DNA from 2 places in the Blautia sp. SC05B48 genome. Region 1 is predicted to be linked to the other one. Evidence: riboswitches for the same ligand, from Rfam matches in the RefSeq annotation. Region 1 holds a riboswitch; the other holds the start of a gene.

Region 1 (9,452 bases):
CAAATCTTTCGGTGCTCCGCTTATCACAAACGATGGTGTTTCCATTGCAAAAGAGATTGAGCTTGAGGACGGATTTGAGAATATGGGTGCCCAGATCATCAAAGAAGTTGCATCCAAGACAAATGATGTAGCTGGTGATGGTACTACAACAGCAACCGTACTTGCACAGGCAATGGTACATGAGGGAATGAAGAACCTGGCTGCAGGCGCAAACCCGATTATCCTCAGAAAAGGAATGAAAAAAGCAACAGATGTTGCAGTAGAAGCAATCAAAAACATGAGCCAGGCGATCAACGGAAAAGCTCAGATTGCTAATGTAGCTGCAATCTCTGCAAGTGATGAGCAGGTTGGACAGCTTGTTGCAGACGCTATGGAGAAAGTTTCCAAAGATGGTGTTATCACTGTTGAGGAGTCCAAGACAATGCATACAGAGCTTGATCTGGTAGAAGGTATGCAGTTTGACCGTGGATATATTTCCGCATACATGTCAACAGATATGGAGAAGATGGAGGCAACTCTTGATGATCCGTACATCCTGATCACAGATAAGAAGATCAGCAATATTCAGGAGATCCTTCCGCTTCTTGAGCAGGTCGTTCAGGCAGGTGCAAAACTTCTCATCATCGCTGAGGATGTTGAGGGTGAGGCTCTTACAACCCTGATCGTTAACAAACTGAGAGGAACATTCCAGGTAGTAGCTGTTAAAGCTCCTGGTTATGGCGACAGAAGAAAAGAGATGCTTCAGGATATCGCAATCCTGACAGGCGGACAGGTAATCTCCGACGAGCTTGGCCTTGACCTGAAAGAAGCTAAGATGGAGCAGCTTGGACGTGCAAAATCTGTTAAAGTTGCAAAAGAGAACACCGTTATCGTTGATGGTCTTGGAGATAAAGAAGACATCGCAAAACGTGTTGCTCAGATCCGTGCACAGATCGAGGAGACAAAATCTGAGTTTGATAAAGAGAAACTTCAGGAGAGACTTGCAAAACTGGCTGGCGGCGTAGCTGTTATCCGTGTAGGTGCTGCTACTGAGACAGAGATGAAGGAAGCAAAACTTCGTCTGGAAGATGCTCTTGCAGCAACAAGAGCAGCTGTTGAGGAAGGTATCATCGCAGGTGGCGGATCCGCTTACATCCATGCATCCAAAGAAGTTGCAAAACTTGTTGCAACACTTGAGGGAGACGAGAAGACAGGTGCAGCTGTGATCATGAAAGCTCTTGAGGCTCCGCTGTTCCACATTGCCGCAAATGCAGGACTGGAAGGCTCTGTTATCATCAACAAAGTAAGAGAGTCTGAGGTTGGAACTGGTTTCGATGCTCTGAATGAGAAATATGTAAATATGGTTGAGAACGGAATTCTTGACCCGGCTAAAGTTACAAGAAGTGCTCTGCAGAACGCAACAAGCGTTGCATCTACACTCCTTACAACAGAAGCTGTAGTTTCCACGATCAAGGAGGATACTCCTGCTCCGGCACCAAACCCGGGAATGGGAATGATGTAATTTCAATCAGGCAGGTAAATAATTTACAAAATGAGAGGGCCTGCGTCATGGACGCGGCTCTCTTTTTGTGTTATAATCAAAAGAAATCAGTAAATTACGAAAGGAAGAAGCAAATGAGTGACTTATATTCAGAACTTCTGGTAAAGAAGAAACAGACAGGGAAGGATCTTGTTGTAAAATACGGTCTTATTGCACTGACCGTGATCATGGTTCTGGGAGGTCTGGTGCTGAATGCACTTCTTCTGGTTCCGGCTATCGCTCTTGGTGTTGCATGTTATTTTGTGATTCCGAAAACAGACCTGGAATATGAATATCTGTTTGTTAACGGGGAACTGGATATTGATATGATCATGTCCAAGTCAAAGAGGAAAAGAGTAAAATCACTCCAGCTTGCGGAGGCTGATCTTGTGGCACCTCTGAAATCCCACAGAATGGATTATTACAACGGAAATCAGAAGATGAAAACCATAGACTTTTCCTCAGGGATTGAGGATCATAAGCGCTATGCCATGATCGTAAGAGACAGCGGAGAAACCTGCAAGGTGATCCTGGAGCTGGATGATGAACTTGCCAATACCATGAAAAATTCTGCACCGAGTAAAGTTTTTTTGGATTGACATGAATCTTGTTTTTTGTTACACTAGTTCACAAATTTAAAATATCTTACACAAAGGGAGGAAATGCAATGGGTACTATTATTGGTGAAGGCATTACGTTTGATGACGTCCTGCTGGTTCCGGCTTATTCTAAAGTAATTCCGAATCAGGTTGATGTTTCAACGTATTTAACCAAGAAAGTAAAGCTGAATATCCCCATGATGAGTGCGGGAATGGACACAGTTACAGAGCACAGAATGGCAATTGCTATGGCCAGACAGGGTGGTATCGGTATCATTCACAAGAATATGTCCATTGAGGCACAGGCAGAAGAGGTTGACAAAGTTAAACGTTCTGAGAACGGTGTTATCACCGATCCGTTTTATCTTTCAGCAGAGCATACACTGAAGGATGCCAATGATCTGATGGCGAAATACCGTATTTCCGGTGTTCCGATCACAGAAGGCAGAAAACTGGTAGGTATTATCACAAACCGTGATCTTAAATTTGAGACAGATTTCAGCAGAAAGATCAAGGAGTGCATGACTTCAGAAGGACTGATCACAGCTAAGGAAGGAATCACACTTGAGGATGCCAAGAAGATCCTTGCGAAATCCCGTAAGGAGAAATTACCCATTGTAGATGATGACTTTAATTTAAAAGGACTCATTACCATCAAGGATATCGAGAAACAGATCAAGTATCCGCTTGCAGCCAAGGATGCACAGGGAAGACTTCTCTGTGGTGCTGCGGTTGGTATCACAGCAAATGTGCTTGCGCGTGTTGATGCGCTTGTGAAGGCTAATGTAGATGTGATCGTAATTGATTCTGCACATGGTCATTCAGAAAACATTTTAAAAGCAGTCCGCGAGATCAAGACAGTATATCCGGAACTTCAGGTAATCGCAGGTAATGTTGCAACAGGCGAAGCTACCAAGGCTCTGATCGAGGCCGGAGTAGATGCAGTCAAAGTTGGTATCGGACCGGGATCTATCTGTACAACACGTGTTGTTGCAGGTATTGGTGTTCCGCAGGTTACTGCAGTTATGGATTGTTATGAAGTGGCTAACAGCTACGGAATCCCGATCATTGCAGACGGCGGTATCAAATATTCCGGAGATATCACCAAGGCCATCGCAGCAGGTGCCAATGTCTGCATGATGGGAAGTATGTTCGCAGGATGCGATGAGAGCCCGGGAACATTCGAACTTTACCAGGGAAGAAAATATAAAGTATATCGTGGAATGGGATCTATCGCAGCTATGGAGAATGGCAGCAAGGACCGTTATTTCCAGGAGAATGCCAAGAAGCTTGTGCCGGAGGGTGTTGAGGGTCGTGTTGCGTATAAAGGACACGTTGAGGATACCGTATTCCAGCTGATCGGTGGTTTAAGATCCGGTATGGGTTACTGTGGAGCAGAGAATATTGAGAAGCTTAAGACAACAGGCAGATTCATCAAGATTTCAGCTGCATCTCTTAAAGAGTCACATCCACATGACATCCACATCACAAAAGAGGCTCCAAACTACAGTGTAGATGAATAATAAAGGAAAAAAAGGTAAGACCGGTAAGAAGTCACCCAGGCCGTCCCATAGCGGGCGGCCTGTTTCCGTAAAGAAAACTTCCTCCGAGTCTTCCAGAAGAAAAAAGAAGTCTTTGAGAAAAAAGAATCCGATCAAGATCCTGCAAAGGGTTGTGCTGATATTTATCATTGTGATCGTTGCTTTTGCTGCGTGTGTGTTAGGATACGCATTTTTGGAGATGCGCATGGAACAGAGTGAAACTCAGTACGGACAGGAAGAAATATCCGGGAATGCCAGCGGAAATGGCGGGCCGGAACAATGGCAGGCAGAAGGAGCGCCTTTTATTGATGTGGAGCTTCTGACACCGAATTCCTATTCCAGACCACAGATTTCTATCGAACAGGTAAATTATATAGCCATTCATTATACGGCCAATCCGGGATCTACTGCCGTATCCAACCGGAATTATTTTGAAAATCTTGCGACAACACAGGACAACAAAGTCAGCAGTCATTTTGTGATAGGGTTGGAGGGAGAAGTGGTACAATGTATTCCTACCTCGGAAATATCCTATGCCACAAATTCCAGAAATGTAGATACCATATCCATTGAATGCTGCCATCCGGATGAAACAGGGCAGTTTAATACAGCAACCTATGATTCGACGGTAAAGCTGACAGCGTGGCTTTGTACACGCTTTGGGCTGACTTCGGATCAGGTGATCCGTCATTATGATGTTACAGGTAAAGACTGTCCGAAGTATTATGTGGAGAATCCCGATGCATGGATCCAGATGAAATCAGACATTGCCGCACAGATCCAGACAGATTATGCATTACAGGGGAAATAAAGTGTTATTGTTTATTTTGTGAGCAACAAGAAGTCTGGAAAAATAATTTCTGAAAATAGGGGCTTGAAAATTAAGAAGAAGTATTGTAGTATAACAGCAGAAGCTGCATGACTGGCGGAAAGTAGGATCACCTACAGGGAGTGCAGTGAAGTGAGAAGCCGACCGCCTGGGCAGCCTGATAAGGGGTGTCCAGGCGGTTTTTTGTTACCGTTCATATCCTGGGATAAGCCCTGGGCCTTACATTAGACAAGGAGGACTGTGAAAAATGACGACATTTTCACTTGAAAAAGAACTGAAAGAAAATTCCTATCCGGGAAGAGGAATTGTGATCGGACGTTCCGCTGACGGGAAACATGCAGTTACTGCATATTTTATTATGGGAAGAAGCGAGAACAGCAGAAACCGTATTTTTGTTGAGGATGGGGAAGGAATCCGTACACAGGCTTTTGATCCATCCAAGCTTACAGACCCGAGCCTGATCATCTATGCACCGGTACGTGTCCTTGGAAATAAGACCATTGTAACAAATGGTGATCAGACAGATACGATCTATGAGGGAATGGACAGACAGCTTACCTTTGAACAGTCTCTCCGCAGCAGAGAGTTTGAGCCGGATGCGCCGAACTATACACCTCGTATTTCAGGCGTTCTTCATGTTGAAAACGGTAAATTCAATTATGCGATGTCTATTTTAAAGAGCAATAACGGAAATCCGGATTCCTGTCTTCGTTATACATTCGCCTATGAGAATGCGGCAGCAGGACAGGGACGTTTTATCCATACTTATAAATGTGATGGAAATCCACTTCCAAGTTTCGAGGGAGAGCCGAAGCTGGTAGAGATCCCAAGCGATATTGATGAATTTGCGGATCTCCTCTGGAAGAGCCTGAACCAGGATAATAAAGTTTCTCTCTTTGTTCGTTTTATTGACATTGAGACAGGAAAATATGAATCCAGGATTGTAAACAAGAATAAATAAGAAAATAGGGATATCACAGAGAACGGAGGAGCTTTTTCATGAAAGAATTACAGTTAAAATATGGATGTAACCCAAATCAGAAACCATCAAAGATCTATATGGCAGATGGAAGTGAGCTTCCGATCCAGGTACTCTCCGGAAGACCAGGATACATCAACTTCCTGGATGCTTTTAATGGCTGGCAGCTGGTACGTGACCTTAAGAAAGCAACCGGACTTCCGGCAGCAACTTCATTTAAGCATGTATCTCCGGCAGGTGCTTCCATCGGACTCCCACTGAATGAGACACTGGCAAAGATCTATTGGGTAGACGATATGGACTGGAAGAATTTTTCTCCGCTTGCATGTGCGTATGCAAGAGCAAGAGGTGCAGATCGTATGTCATCATTTGGTGATTTTATTTCTCTTTCTGATGTCTGCGACAAAGATACCGCAATACTGATCAAGAGAGAGGTTTCTGATGGTGTGATCGCACCTGGATATACAGAGGAGGCTCTTGAAATTCTGAAGCAGAAGAAAAAAGGCAATTACAATGTGATCCAGATTGATGAAAACTATGTTCCGGAACCTTTGGAGCACAAACAGGTATTTGGAGTCACTTTTGAGCAGGGCCGCCAGGAGCTGGCAATTGATGATGCGCTGATCTCCAATATTGTAACAGAGAATAAAGAGCTTACGGAAGAAGCCAAGAGAGATATGAAGGTTTCTCTGATCATCCTGAAATATACACAGTCCAATTCCGTATGCTTTGTTAAGGACGGACAGGCTATCGGCGTTGGTGCAGGACAGCAGTCCCGTGTACATTGCACACGCCTTGCAGGCCAGAAGGCAGATAACTGGTATCTCCGTCAGTGCCCGAAGGTACTGGAGCTTCCGTTTAAAGACACGATCACACGTGCGGAGAGAGATAATGCCATTGATGTTTACATTGGTGAGGAATATATGGATGTCCTTGCAGATGGTGCGTGGGAAAAGACATTCACAGAGAAGCCGGAAGTGTTCACAAAAGAAGAGAAGAGAGCATGGCTGGATGGTCTTACCGGTGTGACACTGGGATCCGATGCATTCTTCCCGTTCAGTGATAATATTGAGCGCGCATATAAGAGCGGTGTAAAATATATTGCAGAGCCGGGCGGATCTGTCCGTGATGACGCAGTTATCGATACATGTAATAAGTATGGAATGGTGATGGCATTTACTGGAATCCGCCTTTTCCACCACTAAAAGATATATATCATGACCATGATAAGCGGCTGAAATAAAAGATAAAAAATATAAAGTCCCGAATCTGAATTTCTGGAAAAAAGAAATCAGATTCGGGACTTTTTGATTGAAGGAGGATAGTTTTCAACAGGCTGTGAATGTCCATATGATTGAAAGCAGGTATAAATCAGCAAAAAAAAAGAACTCTGAAAAATCAGAGTTCTAAAGAGCGATAGACGGGGCTCGAACCCGCGGTCTCGACCTTGGCAAGGTCGCGCGTTACCAACTACGCCACTATCGCATATGCCTTATCGCCTCAAGTATCTCCCTCAGCGACAAGACATATATTAGCATAGATTTTATATTCTGTCAAATGTTTTTTGGAATTTTTTTGAAATTATATACAACATATAAAGTTTATTCCAGACATCTGAAACAGACCTTGTATATGACAATATTTCGGTGGCTTATGAGTTATTGTCTAAGTGGTAATAGCGCAAAACATGATCCGGATAGTATTGGTCACCATAGTCCCATGGACCTGCAGGATCGTGAAGGGGATCATCTTCATCACGTTGTGTGTTGCCGCTTGCCATCTGGGCAAAGGCCTGGGCACTTTGGGCCGTCCACACAGTCTGATCGTTCTCCTCCAGATAAGCAAAATAGGAATCGGCTCCGAAATTGTATGCCTGCAGAGCCAGACGGATTTTGGAAAGATCAGTCGGACCGGTACAGCCGGCTTTATCCAGAGCATATTTCAGTTCTTGGATGCCACAGGAAATAGAGTAAGAAGGATCTGTGATACCATTGGGCTGCTGAGGATATCTGGCATTGTAGGCTCCTTCTGAGGACTGCATGGGATCGGTACCCTGTCCGGAGCTTTCCTGCATCATCACAGCCAGGAGCAGGTCTACATAGTCGGACATATTATATTGTGCTGCTTCGCTGGAAACCTCATCGCGATAAGCTTCACAGGCTGCATTGATCTGATGGGTTTCCTCCTGCCTGCCGGAAAATCTGGGAAAACGCAGAAGGATACAGCCCACGATCAGCAGAAAAAGACATGTCAGAAAGATCTTTTGCCTGCGTACCTGCTGTACACGGAGTCTGTGGCGCTGTTTTTTAGTAAGGGTTGGTTTCTTGTGTTTTGTATTCATATATGTATTGTATCCGTTACGGATAGATTTGACCAGTTAAAAAATATGATCTTTTTGTTAAAAATTTCTGAAGACTGTCCTGTGAAATTGCAAAATATGATCTGATATGCTATGATAGTCGGGACAAACCGTAGAATGCTGGAAAAAAGGAGGCAAGATTTCATGCGAAAAAAGCTTCTGGCAGTTATTTTATGTGCTTCTATGCTTTTCCCTGTATCAGTATCTGCAGAGGTACTGGGATATGAAGCAACATTGGATACATATACACAGGAGAAAAAAACACCTCAGCAGTTTCAGATTGATGATGGGGCGGGAAATACAGTAAATGTTTTGGCGAAGAATGATACGCTTTATGTTACAGCGAAAAATACGTTAATCCGGTCCAATCCGGGAGACAGTGGTACAGAGCTGCGTTCTGTGATCCTGGGAACGAAGCTTGAAAGAGTTGCAGTCTGTGACAATGGCTGGAGCAAGGTGACCTTCCAAAAGAAAGGTGAGGACAAGATCATCGGTTATGTTTCGGACAGCGTGCTCAGTGATACAGAGATCGTAAATAAATTTACGGATACAGTTACAGCGGCACAGGACAGTGATATCCTGGATTATCCCGGCAAGAAAGACGGAGAGGTTGTAGGAGAGGTCCTTCAGGATGATGAGTTGAAAAGAACAGGTACGGTAGATGCTATCTGGAGCAGGATCGTTTACACAGATGACAGTGGTTCAGATCACGTCGGATATATTCCGACCAGCTGTCTGGAAGGTTATCAGGCTACGGAAGTGGCCAAGGCAGAGCAGGAAAAGAACACAAAAGCAGGATCCCTTACCAAGAGTTCCGGGGAGGGGATTTTTGCGGATGCAGTGGATGGTGTAACTTCCACAGGTGGTTCCGGAAGTACCGCAGCTGGCGTACAGATCGGAACGCCGGTATCAGTATCTTCTGACGCGACACTGAAACCACTGGGAACATTCCGGATCACGCATTATTGTCCGTGCAGCATCTGCTGCGGACCATGGGCGAATGGAATTACTTCCACAGGAGTAACGGCCACTACCAACCGTACGATCGCAGTGGATCCGAGTCAGATCCCATACGGTTCCAAAGTAGTGATCAATGGCCAGGTTTATGTTGCAGAGGACTGTGGAGGAGCAATCCGGACCAATTGTATCGACGTATATGTGGCAACACATTCCGAAGCAGAGCAGAAGGGTGTGTTTTATACAGAAGTATATTTGCTTCAGTGATCAGAAAAAGACTGCTGTAGATTCCACAAGGGATTTGCAGCAGTTTTTTTGTATAAAAAAACTCTGACCAGCAGAGGCTATTCTGCGATCAGAGTAAAAAAATAATGCCCAGAGCCGGAATCGAACCAGCGACACGAGGATTTTCAGTCCTCTGCTCTACCAACTGAGCTATCTGGGCATGTCTCTTTCGAGTACTTTGTTACTTTAACACATTTATGTAGAGAATGCAAGGGAAAAATAAAAAAAACAGATGTTTTTCTGAAAAATCTGATTTTCAAAAAAACATCTGCAATATTATGGCTACAGATTTATCTGGCAGCAAGATAGATTTTTTCCATATCTTTCATGTTCAGCTGTTTGAATACACCGATGGTACGGGTGTCTTCAAAGCTGCATTTAAAC
Region 2 (9,452 bases), 1.5 Mb from region 1:
GCAGAACCCCTGGAAATATGCCTGGATCGGATTTTATGCAGACAACGGAAATAAATTTATTGATCTTCTATTTGGAAAAAACGAGATCCTGGATCTGGCGCTTTCGGCTAAAGAACTGGAAAAAGAAATCTTGTCGATTTTGTCAGTTATGGATAAAAGACTTCAGGATGTGGCCATTTATCAGGAAGAAGATTTTCCGGGAGAGCAGTTTTTCTCCATACGGAATTTTTCCGCATCCCTGGAGGCAAACAGCAGAATGCTGCATCTTTTTGCCAGGCTCCTTGAAACACAGGGCGATATAAAAAAGCTGACAAAAGAAGAAAAAAATCTGGCCAAGGATGCCAAAAACTATATGGACCGCATGTACAGCCGGGATATCCGGATCCAGGATGTGGCAGGAATCCTCCATGTACATCCAAACTATCTCAGCACATTGTTCCGCAGGGAATACGACCAGTCACCACGGGAATATCTCCGTAAAGTAAGGATGAATCAGGCAAAAATCCTGCTGGCCACTACAGAATATTCCATATCGGATATTTCCTCAGATGTGGGATATACAAATCCGTTTCAGTTTTCGAAGGTATTCAAAAGCTGCTATGGGATTTCACCTACAGAGTATCGAAATATGAGACAAGTGTAATACAAACATGTTCAGACTGGCAGCATGATTGCGATCACGCTGCCTTTTTTGCTGCTTTCCAGTACTTTTACCTGTCCGTTATGCTGTCTGACAATTTCACTGACAAGTGCAAGTCCCAGGCCGGCACCTCCCATAGCACGGCTTCTTGATTTGTCCACACGGAAAAACGGGGTGAAGATTTTTTCCTGATATTCGGGAGGAATGCCGATTCCGGTATCAGAGACTTCAAGAAAGACGTAATTGACAGATGCGGATGTATCTGTTATTTCTTCGGAAAGATGGATATTTACGGTTACTTTTCCACCGGAGTGATTGTATTTGATCGCATTTTCCACAAGATTGTACACAGCGCGATACAGCAGCAGATAGCTTCCGGTAATGATGCAGTCTCCCTCCTGCTGGATCAGTTCAACATCCTTCTGTTCCGCTACGGAAGCCAGGTCGCAGAAAACCTCATCAGTCAGTGCTGCCAGAGAGATCCTTTCGGAACGTTCAACAGTCTGTACACCGGTCATATCTAGGAGGATTTCAGCCAGATGGGAAAGTCGCCCGGTCTGTTCCTGGAGCATGGCAAAAATCTCCTGATAATCTTTTAAAGCAGGTGTTTCCCTGCGGGCAAAGACCTCCAGATTTGTCTGGATAACAGCAAGAGGAGTCCTCAGCTCATGGGCTGCATTGGCAGAAAACTGCTTCTGGGCAGTAAAAGCTTCATCCAGGCGTGCGAGCATTTTGTTAAATGAAATTGTCAGGCGGGAAATCTCGTCATTGGTAGCAGGAACTTCAAGAGTCTTCGAAAGGTTCTGGGCCTCTATTTTGTTCACCTCCTGGCTGAGCCTGCGAAGAGGAAGTAATGCCTGACGGCTGATAAAATATGTGCAGATACTGCTGAGAAGGATGATGATTCCTGTTACCATGAGTCCTTTGGTGAGAAAAAGCTTTTTTGTTAGCTGCAGCTGATTGGAAAGCTCCGGAAATAAGACGGAGGGATTCATATTAAAGGTGATGGGAGCAGAATCAGTGTTATCGATCCGTATCATGTAATCTCCCAGATCCTCCATTCCGGCAACTGCGGACTGGCTGATAAAAAAATACATCAGAATGCAGGTGACTGTCATAAGCAGCGCAGTGATCAGTGTCAGACGCCATTGAAGAGAAAGCTTTCCGGTTATTTTTTTCATTGTATATCCTCCGTTAAAATGTAACCCTGGCCGATCTTATTCTGTATTGGATCAAAGCCGAGAGCAGTGCGCAGTTTTTTTCGAAGAGAAGAAATGTGGACACGAATGGAATTGCTGAGACTGTTGACGCTTCCGTCCCAGATATGCTCGATCATTTCTTCCGGGCTTATGATACGGTTCTGATGAAGAAGGAAATATTCCAGAAGAGAACTTTCCTTTCGGGTCAGAGAAAGGGGGAGTCCATCGATACTGGCCTTTCTTGTACGGGTATCAAAGCTGATACGTCCGCATTGCAGACACACATCCTGCTGGATGAATTTTCTTCGTGTCAGACTTCGGATCCGTGCCTCCAGTTCTTCAAAATGAAAAGGTTTTGTGAGATAGTCATTGGCACCGAGATCAAGCCCTTCAACCTTATCCTGGATCTGTCCTCTGGCAGAGAGGATCAAAACAGGAGTGGAAGTATCGGATTCCCGAAACTGGCGCAGGATTTCCAGACCATCAACGCCTGGAAGATTCAGATCAAGAAGGATGAGATCATAATTTTCCACAAGACATAATTCCAGTCCTTCATCCCCGTCAAAACATGTGTCCGCTTCATAGCCATCCATACGAAGTCCCTCCGCAATAGACTGGCAGAGCTGCTGTTCATCTTCGATTATCAATATATGCATAATAAATCCTCCAAAAAAACAGTTGATTTTGCTTTGTTATCTATAATATCATGTATAGCATAAAATTCCTGTAAATTTTTTTGTTTCTTAACAGAGATTTTATACAGGGGATGATATAGTAAGGCTACAGAGAACAAAATTTATATATAAAATATATGCTGGTTCCGGATATGGGCCGGTGATATCAGAAGGGAGAATAGAAACAATGAAATTAAGAACACAGAAAATAACAGCACTTATGGCAGCTGCGGTATTAGGAATATCTGCATTTGGAAGCGTGCCGGTAACAGCGGCGGAAAGCACGGAAACAGCAGATCCCGGAGCGGCAATGATGATGGATGGAGAGGCAGTTTCATCAGATCTGGTAGCAGGTACATTTAAGCCTTCCGACGTAACCTGCAAGGCACAGGATTCTTATGAATATCCGTTTCTGGGACTGAAGCTTTCACTTTCGAAGGAGCTGTTAAAGCAGATCAAGGACCAGAGCATTGCAATGCTTACCACGGAAGATTTTGAGAATCAGACCAATGCAGTGACATATGCCTACGTAAGCTGGAGCAAAATGACAGAGGAACAGAAAAATGCCGAAATACAGAAGATGGGAACAGGATATGACGACTGGGTGGCAGGTCTGGACAGAATCGGTACAATTGGCGTTTATGACGAAGCTTCACAGAAAAAGCTGGATGAGATCACCGGCTGTACAGAGCATAAAGAGCTTGGAAGCAGCAGTGACGGGAAATACAAATATTATCTGAGCACCAACAAAGATGCAGATGAAAAGCTGACAAAGGAGCTGGAAAAGATCAAAACCGATATTACGGAAATGACACCGTATCAGAATATTTCCGTGTTTGACCAGCCACAGGATACCAGCAGCAACCCGGAGGACGTAAAATCTGTAGGAAAATTTGAAACAACAGGAATAGATGGAAAAACATATACAGAAAAAGTGTTCAGTGACTATGACCTGACACTGGTAAATGTTTTTACAACCTGGTGCTCACCATGTGTAAAAGAGATTCCGGAACTTCAGGAGCTCTATAAAGAAATGAAAGATAAAGGCGTTGGAGTAGCAGGCGTAGTGCTTGATACTACAGATGAAAAGGGAAATCAGGACGAGGAAGCTGTAAAGAAAGCAGGCATTCTTCAGGAAAAAACAAAAGCAGAATATCCGTTCCTGACACCGGATGCAACTATGATGAACGGTCGTCTGCAGGGGATTTCTGCATTTCCTGAAACATTTTTTGTCGACAAAGATGGAAACATTGTAGGCGACACCTATACAGGAAGCCATACACTGGACGAATGGAAGGAAATCGTGGAAAAAGAGCTTAAAAACGTTTCAAAGTAAAACATGATCATTATGGAGAGTGGAAAAATGATTCGGAAAATAACAGAATCCAGGTGGATCGGACCAGCTCTGGCGTTTTTTGGAATTTTACTGATGATACTGGGAATCTGCAGGGGCGAGGTATCTGTAGTTTTTACAAAAGCGATCAACATCTGTATGGAGTGTATAGGCATTGGATAATAAGAAGATGAAAATAAATGAATGGCCGCGGCATGGGATCCAGGCATTGTGGGCGGCCCTTACAAACAGTCACATATCAGGGTTTATAACTGGCAAGATCTATACCGGAAAACTGAAAAATGTATGTGTTCCGGGGCTAAACTGCTATTCCTGCCCCGGGGCAAGAGGGGCCTGCCCCATTGGTTCTCTTCAGGCTGTGATCGGAAGCTGGAACTTCAAAATGGCATATTATGTAGCTGGATTTCTGATCTTTGTGGGAGCGTTGCTTGGAAGACTGGTGTGCGGATTTCTCTGCCCCTTTGGACTGATCCAGGATCTGTTGAACAAGATTCCTTTTCCAAAGAAGATTCGGACATTTCGGGGAGATAAGCTTCTGCGAAAACTGAAATATGTGATCTTTCTTGTATTTGTGATCATACTCCCTATGTTTGTAGTAGATATCATGGGGCAGGGAGCACCATATTTCTGCAAGCTGATCTGCCCGGCAGGAACGCTGGAGGGAGGTATCCCGCTGGTGCTGCTGAACAAATCCATGCGAAGTGCAGTAGGCTGGCTGTACATGTGGAAAAATACGATCCTGGTGATCACCATTATCTTATCAATTATGATATACCGGCCATTCTGTAAGTATATCTGTCCGCTGGGAGCTTTTTATTCGGTATTTAATAAAGTTTCCGTTTTTCGTTACAGAGTAGATAAAGAAAAATGTGTTCACTGCGGAAAATGCAGAAATATCTGCCAGATGGAAGTCGATCCGACAGAGAATCCCAACAGTACAGAGTGCATCCGATGTGGAAGATGTAAAAAGATATGTCCGACACAGGCGATCCGGTGTGGGTTTGCAGGAAAATCCTGATACAGAAAAATACGAAAACGGTACAGCTTATAAAATATAAGATGTACCGTTTTTTGAGACAGTAAACTACTTTTCCATATTATCTATCAGTAACATATTCAGCTGTTCCCAGCGCTTCAGATCTTTTTTTGTAAAAAGAAGCTGGTGGCGGAAAGCTTCGGTAAGCTCCTGCGGTTTTAAAGTGATCACACATTTGAATGCGCAGGGCATCAGATCCGCACTGGAAATCCCACACAAAAGTCCTGTTGTAAAATCTCGAAGCTCCAGAGGATTAAAAATGTACAGGAGATCTTCTTCCAGTGGGTTATACTGATTTACAAAGGAAAAACGGATCAGCATATCACTGTAAAGAACTTTTCCGGTGTAAAAAATCTCACTGCTTCTTCCGTTGGCAGAAACAGAACAGATCGTTAAGGTTGCTTCATATTTTCCGGATTCGCCCTTTTTTTCATAAATATCGATGATGCCATCCTTTGTACGCTGATATCGTCCATCGTAAAAGTAAAAATATAGCCTCTGGGCCTGAAAAAATGGGCTTTTTTGTCCTTTTCCCGGTGCATTGGACGGTTCACTGGCTGTTTCAGGAAGACCAGTGGTAAGCTGGGACATAGATACCTGGAGAATCTGGCTGATCTCATATAAAGTTTCGATATCAACGGAGATATCTCCGTTTTCATATTTGCATATGGTAGCTCGGCTTTTATGGATGGCATCTGCCAGATCCTGCAGAGTCATCTTTCCGGCTTTTCGGTATTTTCTTATTTGTTCACCTACATAACAGGTAAAATCACTCATTTTGTTTCCTCATACTATCTATTTTTCTTATTAATTTTCATTGCATACGATTATATCGGAAAAACAGGTGATTTGTAAAGTGGTAAGAAACTTTTTTGGAATAAAATTTCGTAAAAAGAAACTTCTGCCATTTGCACTTATCTTTATTTAGGGTAAGATATAGCTGTTAGGCTGAAGGTTTCAGCCTATATCAAATATATACTTGAAGAGGGGAAATTGAAATGAAAGAAAAAGGAAGCAGCTTTTCCGGCTCAATAGGTTTTGTCCTGGCGGCAGCCGGAAGTGCAGTAGGAGTTGGAAATATCTGGAGATTTCCATATCTCTGTGCCAAAGATGGAGGAGGACTTTTCCTGCTGGTTTATCTGATACTGGTACTGACTTTTGGATTTGTACTGTTGACAACGGATGTAGCACTTGGGAGAAAGACAAAGAAAAATGCATTGAGGGCTTTTGAAGCTCTTAATCCAAAGTGGAAATTTTTAGGACATTTAACGTTTCTGGTTCCGGCATTGATCATGACCTATTATTCTGTTATCGGTGGATGGATTGCAAAATATTTTTTTACTTATATTATTTCTGATGGGAAAGATGCGGCTTCAGATGGATACTTTACATCATTTATTACATCAGATATTGCACCCGTTGTATTTATGCTGATTTTTCTGGCCCTGACTGCCTGGATCGTATTTCGTGGTGTGGAAAAGGGAATCGAAAAGTTTTCCAGGATCATTATGCCGGGGCTGATTCTTCTGATCGTGATCATTGCCATTTTTTCACTGACACTGTCCCATACTGATACGGATGGAACTGTCCGCACTGGTGTGCAGGGGCTGGCTGTTTACCTCAAACCGGATTTTCATGGACTGACGGTAAAACGCTTCCTGGAGATCCTTCTGGATGCGATGAGCCAGTTATTCTTTTCCTTAAGTGTATCTATGGGAATCATGATCACTTATGGTTCTTATGTGAAAAATGAAGTTAATTTAAATAAAGCAACAAATCAGATTGAGATCTTTGATACCGGCGTTGCGTTTCTTGCAGGAATGATGATCATACCGGCTGTTTTTGTATTTCTCGGAAAGGATGGAATGGCTTCCGGCCCAAGCCTGATATTTATCTCACTGCCAAAGGTTTTTGATGCCATGGGAGTATTTGGCCGTCCGGTGGCAATTGCATTTTTCCTGATGATGGGATTTGCGGCACTGACTTCCTGCGTATCTGTCATGGAGACACTGGTTGCAAACTGCATGGAACTTTATCATAAACCACGTAAGAAAATGTGTGGTGCTGTCGGAATCTATTCGCTTGTTACAGCAGTACTGATCTGCCTTGGTTATAACAAACTGTATTTTGAACTTAAGCTGCCAAATGGTTCCGTTGGACAGCTTCTGGATGTGATGGATTATATCAGCAACAGTTTTCTGATGCCGTTTATCTCGCTCTTGACAAGTATTCTGATCGGATGGGTGATCGGCCCTGACTGGATCATAGGAGAAGTGGAACGAAATGGGGAACATTTCAAACGGGCAGGGTTATATCGCTTTATGATCCGTTATGTAGTGCCGGTTGTAATGCTGATATTATTCCTGGTATCTACAGGATTTGCAGATTTGATTTCATAAGTGTGGTAATATGTTTATAGCGTCTGGACAGTCGCATTAACGGATGACCAGTACAAGATACGATTAAACAACAGAGGATTTGATGAAAAAAGATATGTACGAATGTTGGAGAGAAAACTAATACATAGAACGGAAATGATTCAGAAAATTAGACTTAGCTCACTTTAAAAGTGAAAAAAATAATTTGATAATTTATTGACAACCATTAATAAATATGTTAGTATTCAATCATCAAATTAATAAAGTCTTCGGTGACTGACGGAATTGTGGGATAACCACGAGGGAGCCGGAGATTCGATGAGTCGACCGTCTGGGCAGTATTTGAAAAACTTCAGATACTGCTCTTTTTTATGGGATAAAAGATGCAGACGGTTGCAGCGGAGAAAGGAGAACATTATGGGATTCAAAAGTGACATCGAAATCGCACAGGAGTGCACAATGGAGCCAATTACCAAGATTGCGGAGAAAGCAGGTATTGATGACAAGTATCTGGAGCAGTATGGTAAATATAAAGCAAAGATCGACTATAATCTTCTGAAAGAAACAGACAAAAAAGACGGAAAGCTGATCCTTGTGACAGCCATCAACCCGACACCGGCAGGTGAGGGAAAAACTACGACAACCGTAGGTCTTGCAGATGGAATGCAGAGACTTGGAAAAAATGTTATGGTAGCTCTTCGTGAGCCATCTCTGGGACCGGTATTCGGTGTCAAGGGTGGTGCTGCAGGCGGCGGCTATGCACAGGTAGTTCCGATGGAGGATATCAACCTTCATTTTACCGGTGATTTCCATGCGATCGGTGCGGCAAACAACCTTCTTGCAGCAATGATCGACAACCATATCTTCCAGGGTAATGAGCTGAATATCGACCCGAGAAAGATCACCTGGAGACGCTGCGTGGATATGAACGACCGTCAGCTTCGTAATGTAGTAGACGGACTTGGCGGAAGAACAAACGGTATGCCACGTGAGGACGGATATGACATTACCGTAGCATCTGAGATCATGGCAGTTCTCTGTCTGGCAAGTGATATCAAAGATCTGAAGGAGAGACTTTCCAGAATCATCATCGGATACACTTATGGCAAGGTTGCTGAGCAGAAACCGGTAACAGCAGGAGACCTTCATGCAGAGGGGGCTATGACAGCACTTCTGAAGGATGCCCTGAAACCGAACCTTGTACAGACACTGGAGCATGTTCCGGCGATCGTTCATGGCGGACCATTCGCAAATATCGCTCACGGATGTAACTCCGTAACCGCTACAAAGATGGCTATGAAGCTTGCTGATTACGCGATCACAGAGGCTGGCTTCGGTGCTGACCTTGGAGCTGAGAAATTCCTGGATATCAAGTGCCGTATGGCAGGTCTTACACCAAGTGCAGTTGTTATCGTAGCAACCGTACGTGCCCTGAAATACAACGGTGGCGTTGCAAAGGCTGATCTGAACAATGAAAACCTTGAGGCTCTTGAAAAAGGTATCCCGAACCTTCTGAAGCATGTAAGCAATATCAAGAATGTATATAAACTCCCATGTGTGGTAGCTATTAACGCATTCCCGACCGATACCAAGGCAGAGCTTGATTTTGTGGAAGCAAAATGCAAGGAGCTTGGCGTAAACGTAGCACTTTCCGAGGTATGGGCAAAAGGTGGCGAAGGCGGAATCAAGCTTGCTGAGGAAGTAATCCGTCTTGTTGAAGAGCCGAATGATTTCACATATGCTTATGAACTGGAAGGCTCCATCGAGGACAAACTGAACCAGATCGTACAGAAGGTTTATGGTGGAAAGAAAGTGGTTCTTACAGCAAATGCTCAGAAGCAGGCGAAACAGCTGGAGGCACTTGGATTTGGCAACTGTCCGATCTGTGTAGCTAAGACCCAGTACAGCTTAACAGACGACCAGACAAAGCTTGGTGCTCCGACAGATTTCGAGGTAACAGTAAGAAATCTTAAGATTTCCGCAGGTGCAGGATTTGTTGTTGCACTGACAGGTGAGATCATGACCATGCCAGGTCTCCCGAAAGTACCGGCAGCAACTAAGATCGACGTAGACGAGAGCGGTAAGATCACAGGACTGTTCTGATATAACGTATAGAGAGTTTTTGAGGGGAATTCAGATAAAAAGCGGTAGAACCTGCAGAAATAGAGGTT

What was found. Region 1 has a riboswitch for ZMP and ZTP ahead of EYS05_RS12135 (IMP cyclohydrolase). Riboswitches for the same ligand answer to the same signal wherever they lie in the genome.
Region 2: linked by a shared signal. The riboswitch ahead of EYS05_RS01955 (formate--tetrahydrofolate ligase) and the one ahead of EYS05_RS12135 (IMP cyclohydrolase) in region 1 are both predicted to bind ZMP and ZTP.

The regions. Positions count from the first base shown of each region.
Region 1 covers NZ_CP040518.1:2,625,645-2,635,096, forward strand. The annotation lists gene groL (chaperonin GroEL) at 1-1,501, shown strand, start outside; gene EYS05_RS12120 (DUF6106 family protein) at 1,615-2,118, shown strand; gene guaB (IMP dehydrogenase) at 2,187-3,641, shown strand; gene EYS05_RS12130 (peptidoglycan recognition protein family protein) at 3,754-4,470, shown strand; ZMP/ZTP riboswitch at 4,568-4,649, shown strand; gene EYS05_RS12135 (IMP cyclohydrolase) at 4,736-5,449, shown strand; gene EYS05_RS12140 (phosphoribosylaminoimidazolecarboxamide formyltransferase) at 5,488-6,672, shown strand; tRNA gene EYS05_RS12145 (tRNA-Gly) at 6,880-6,952, opposite strand; gene EYS05_RS12150 (lysozyme family protein) at 7,119-7,808, opposite strand; gene EYS05_RS12155 (3D domain-containing protein) at 7,971-9,050, shown strand; tRNA gene EYS05_RS12160 (tRNA-Phe) at 9,156-9,228, opposite strand; gene EYS05_RS12165 (iron-containing alcohol dehydrogenase) at 9,359-9,452, opposite strand, start outside.
Region 2 covers NZ_CP040518.1:440,620-450,071, reverse strand. The annotation lists gene EYS05_RS01995 (AraC family transcriptional regulator) at 1-643, shown strand, start outside; gene EYS05_RS01990 (sensor histidine kinase) at 655-1,821, opposite strand; gene EYS05_RS01985 (response regulator transcription factor) at 1,818-2,495, opposite strand; gene EYS05_RS01980 (TlpA family protein disulfide reductase) at 2,701-3,849, shown strand; gene EYS05_RS01975 (CD1871A family CXXC motif-containing protein) at 3,877-4,029, shown strand; gene EYS05_RS01970 (4Fe-4S binding protein) at 4,037-4,885, shown strand; gene EYS05_RS01965 (helix-turn-helix domain-containing protein) at 4,952-5,680, opposite strand; gene EYS05_RS01960 (sodium-dependent transporter) at 5,902-7,302, shown strand; ZMP/ZTP riboswitch at 7,544-7,625, shown strand; gene EYS05_RS01955 (formate--tetrahydrofolate ligase) at 7,699-9,384, shown strand.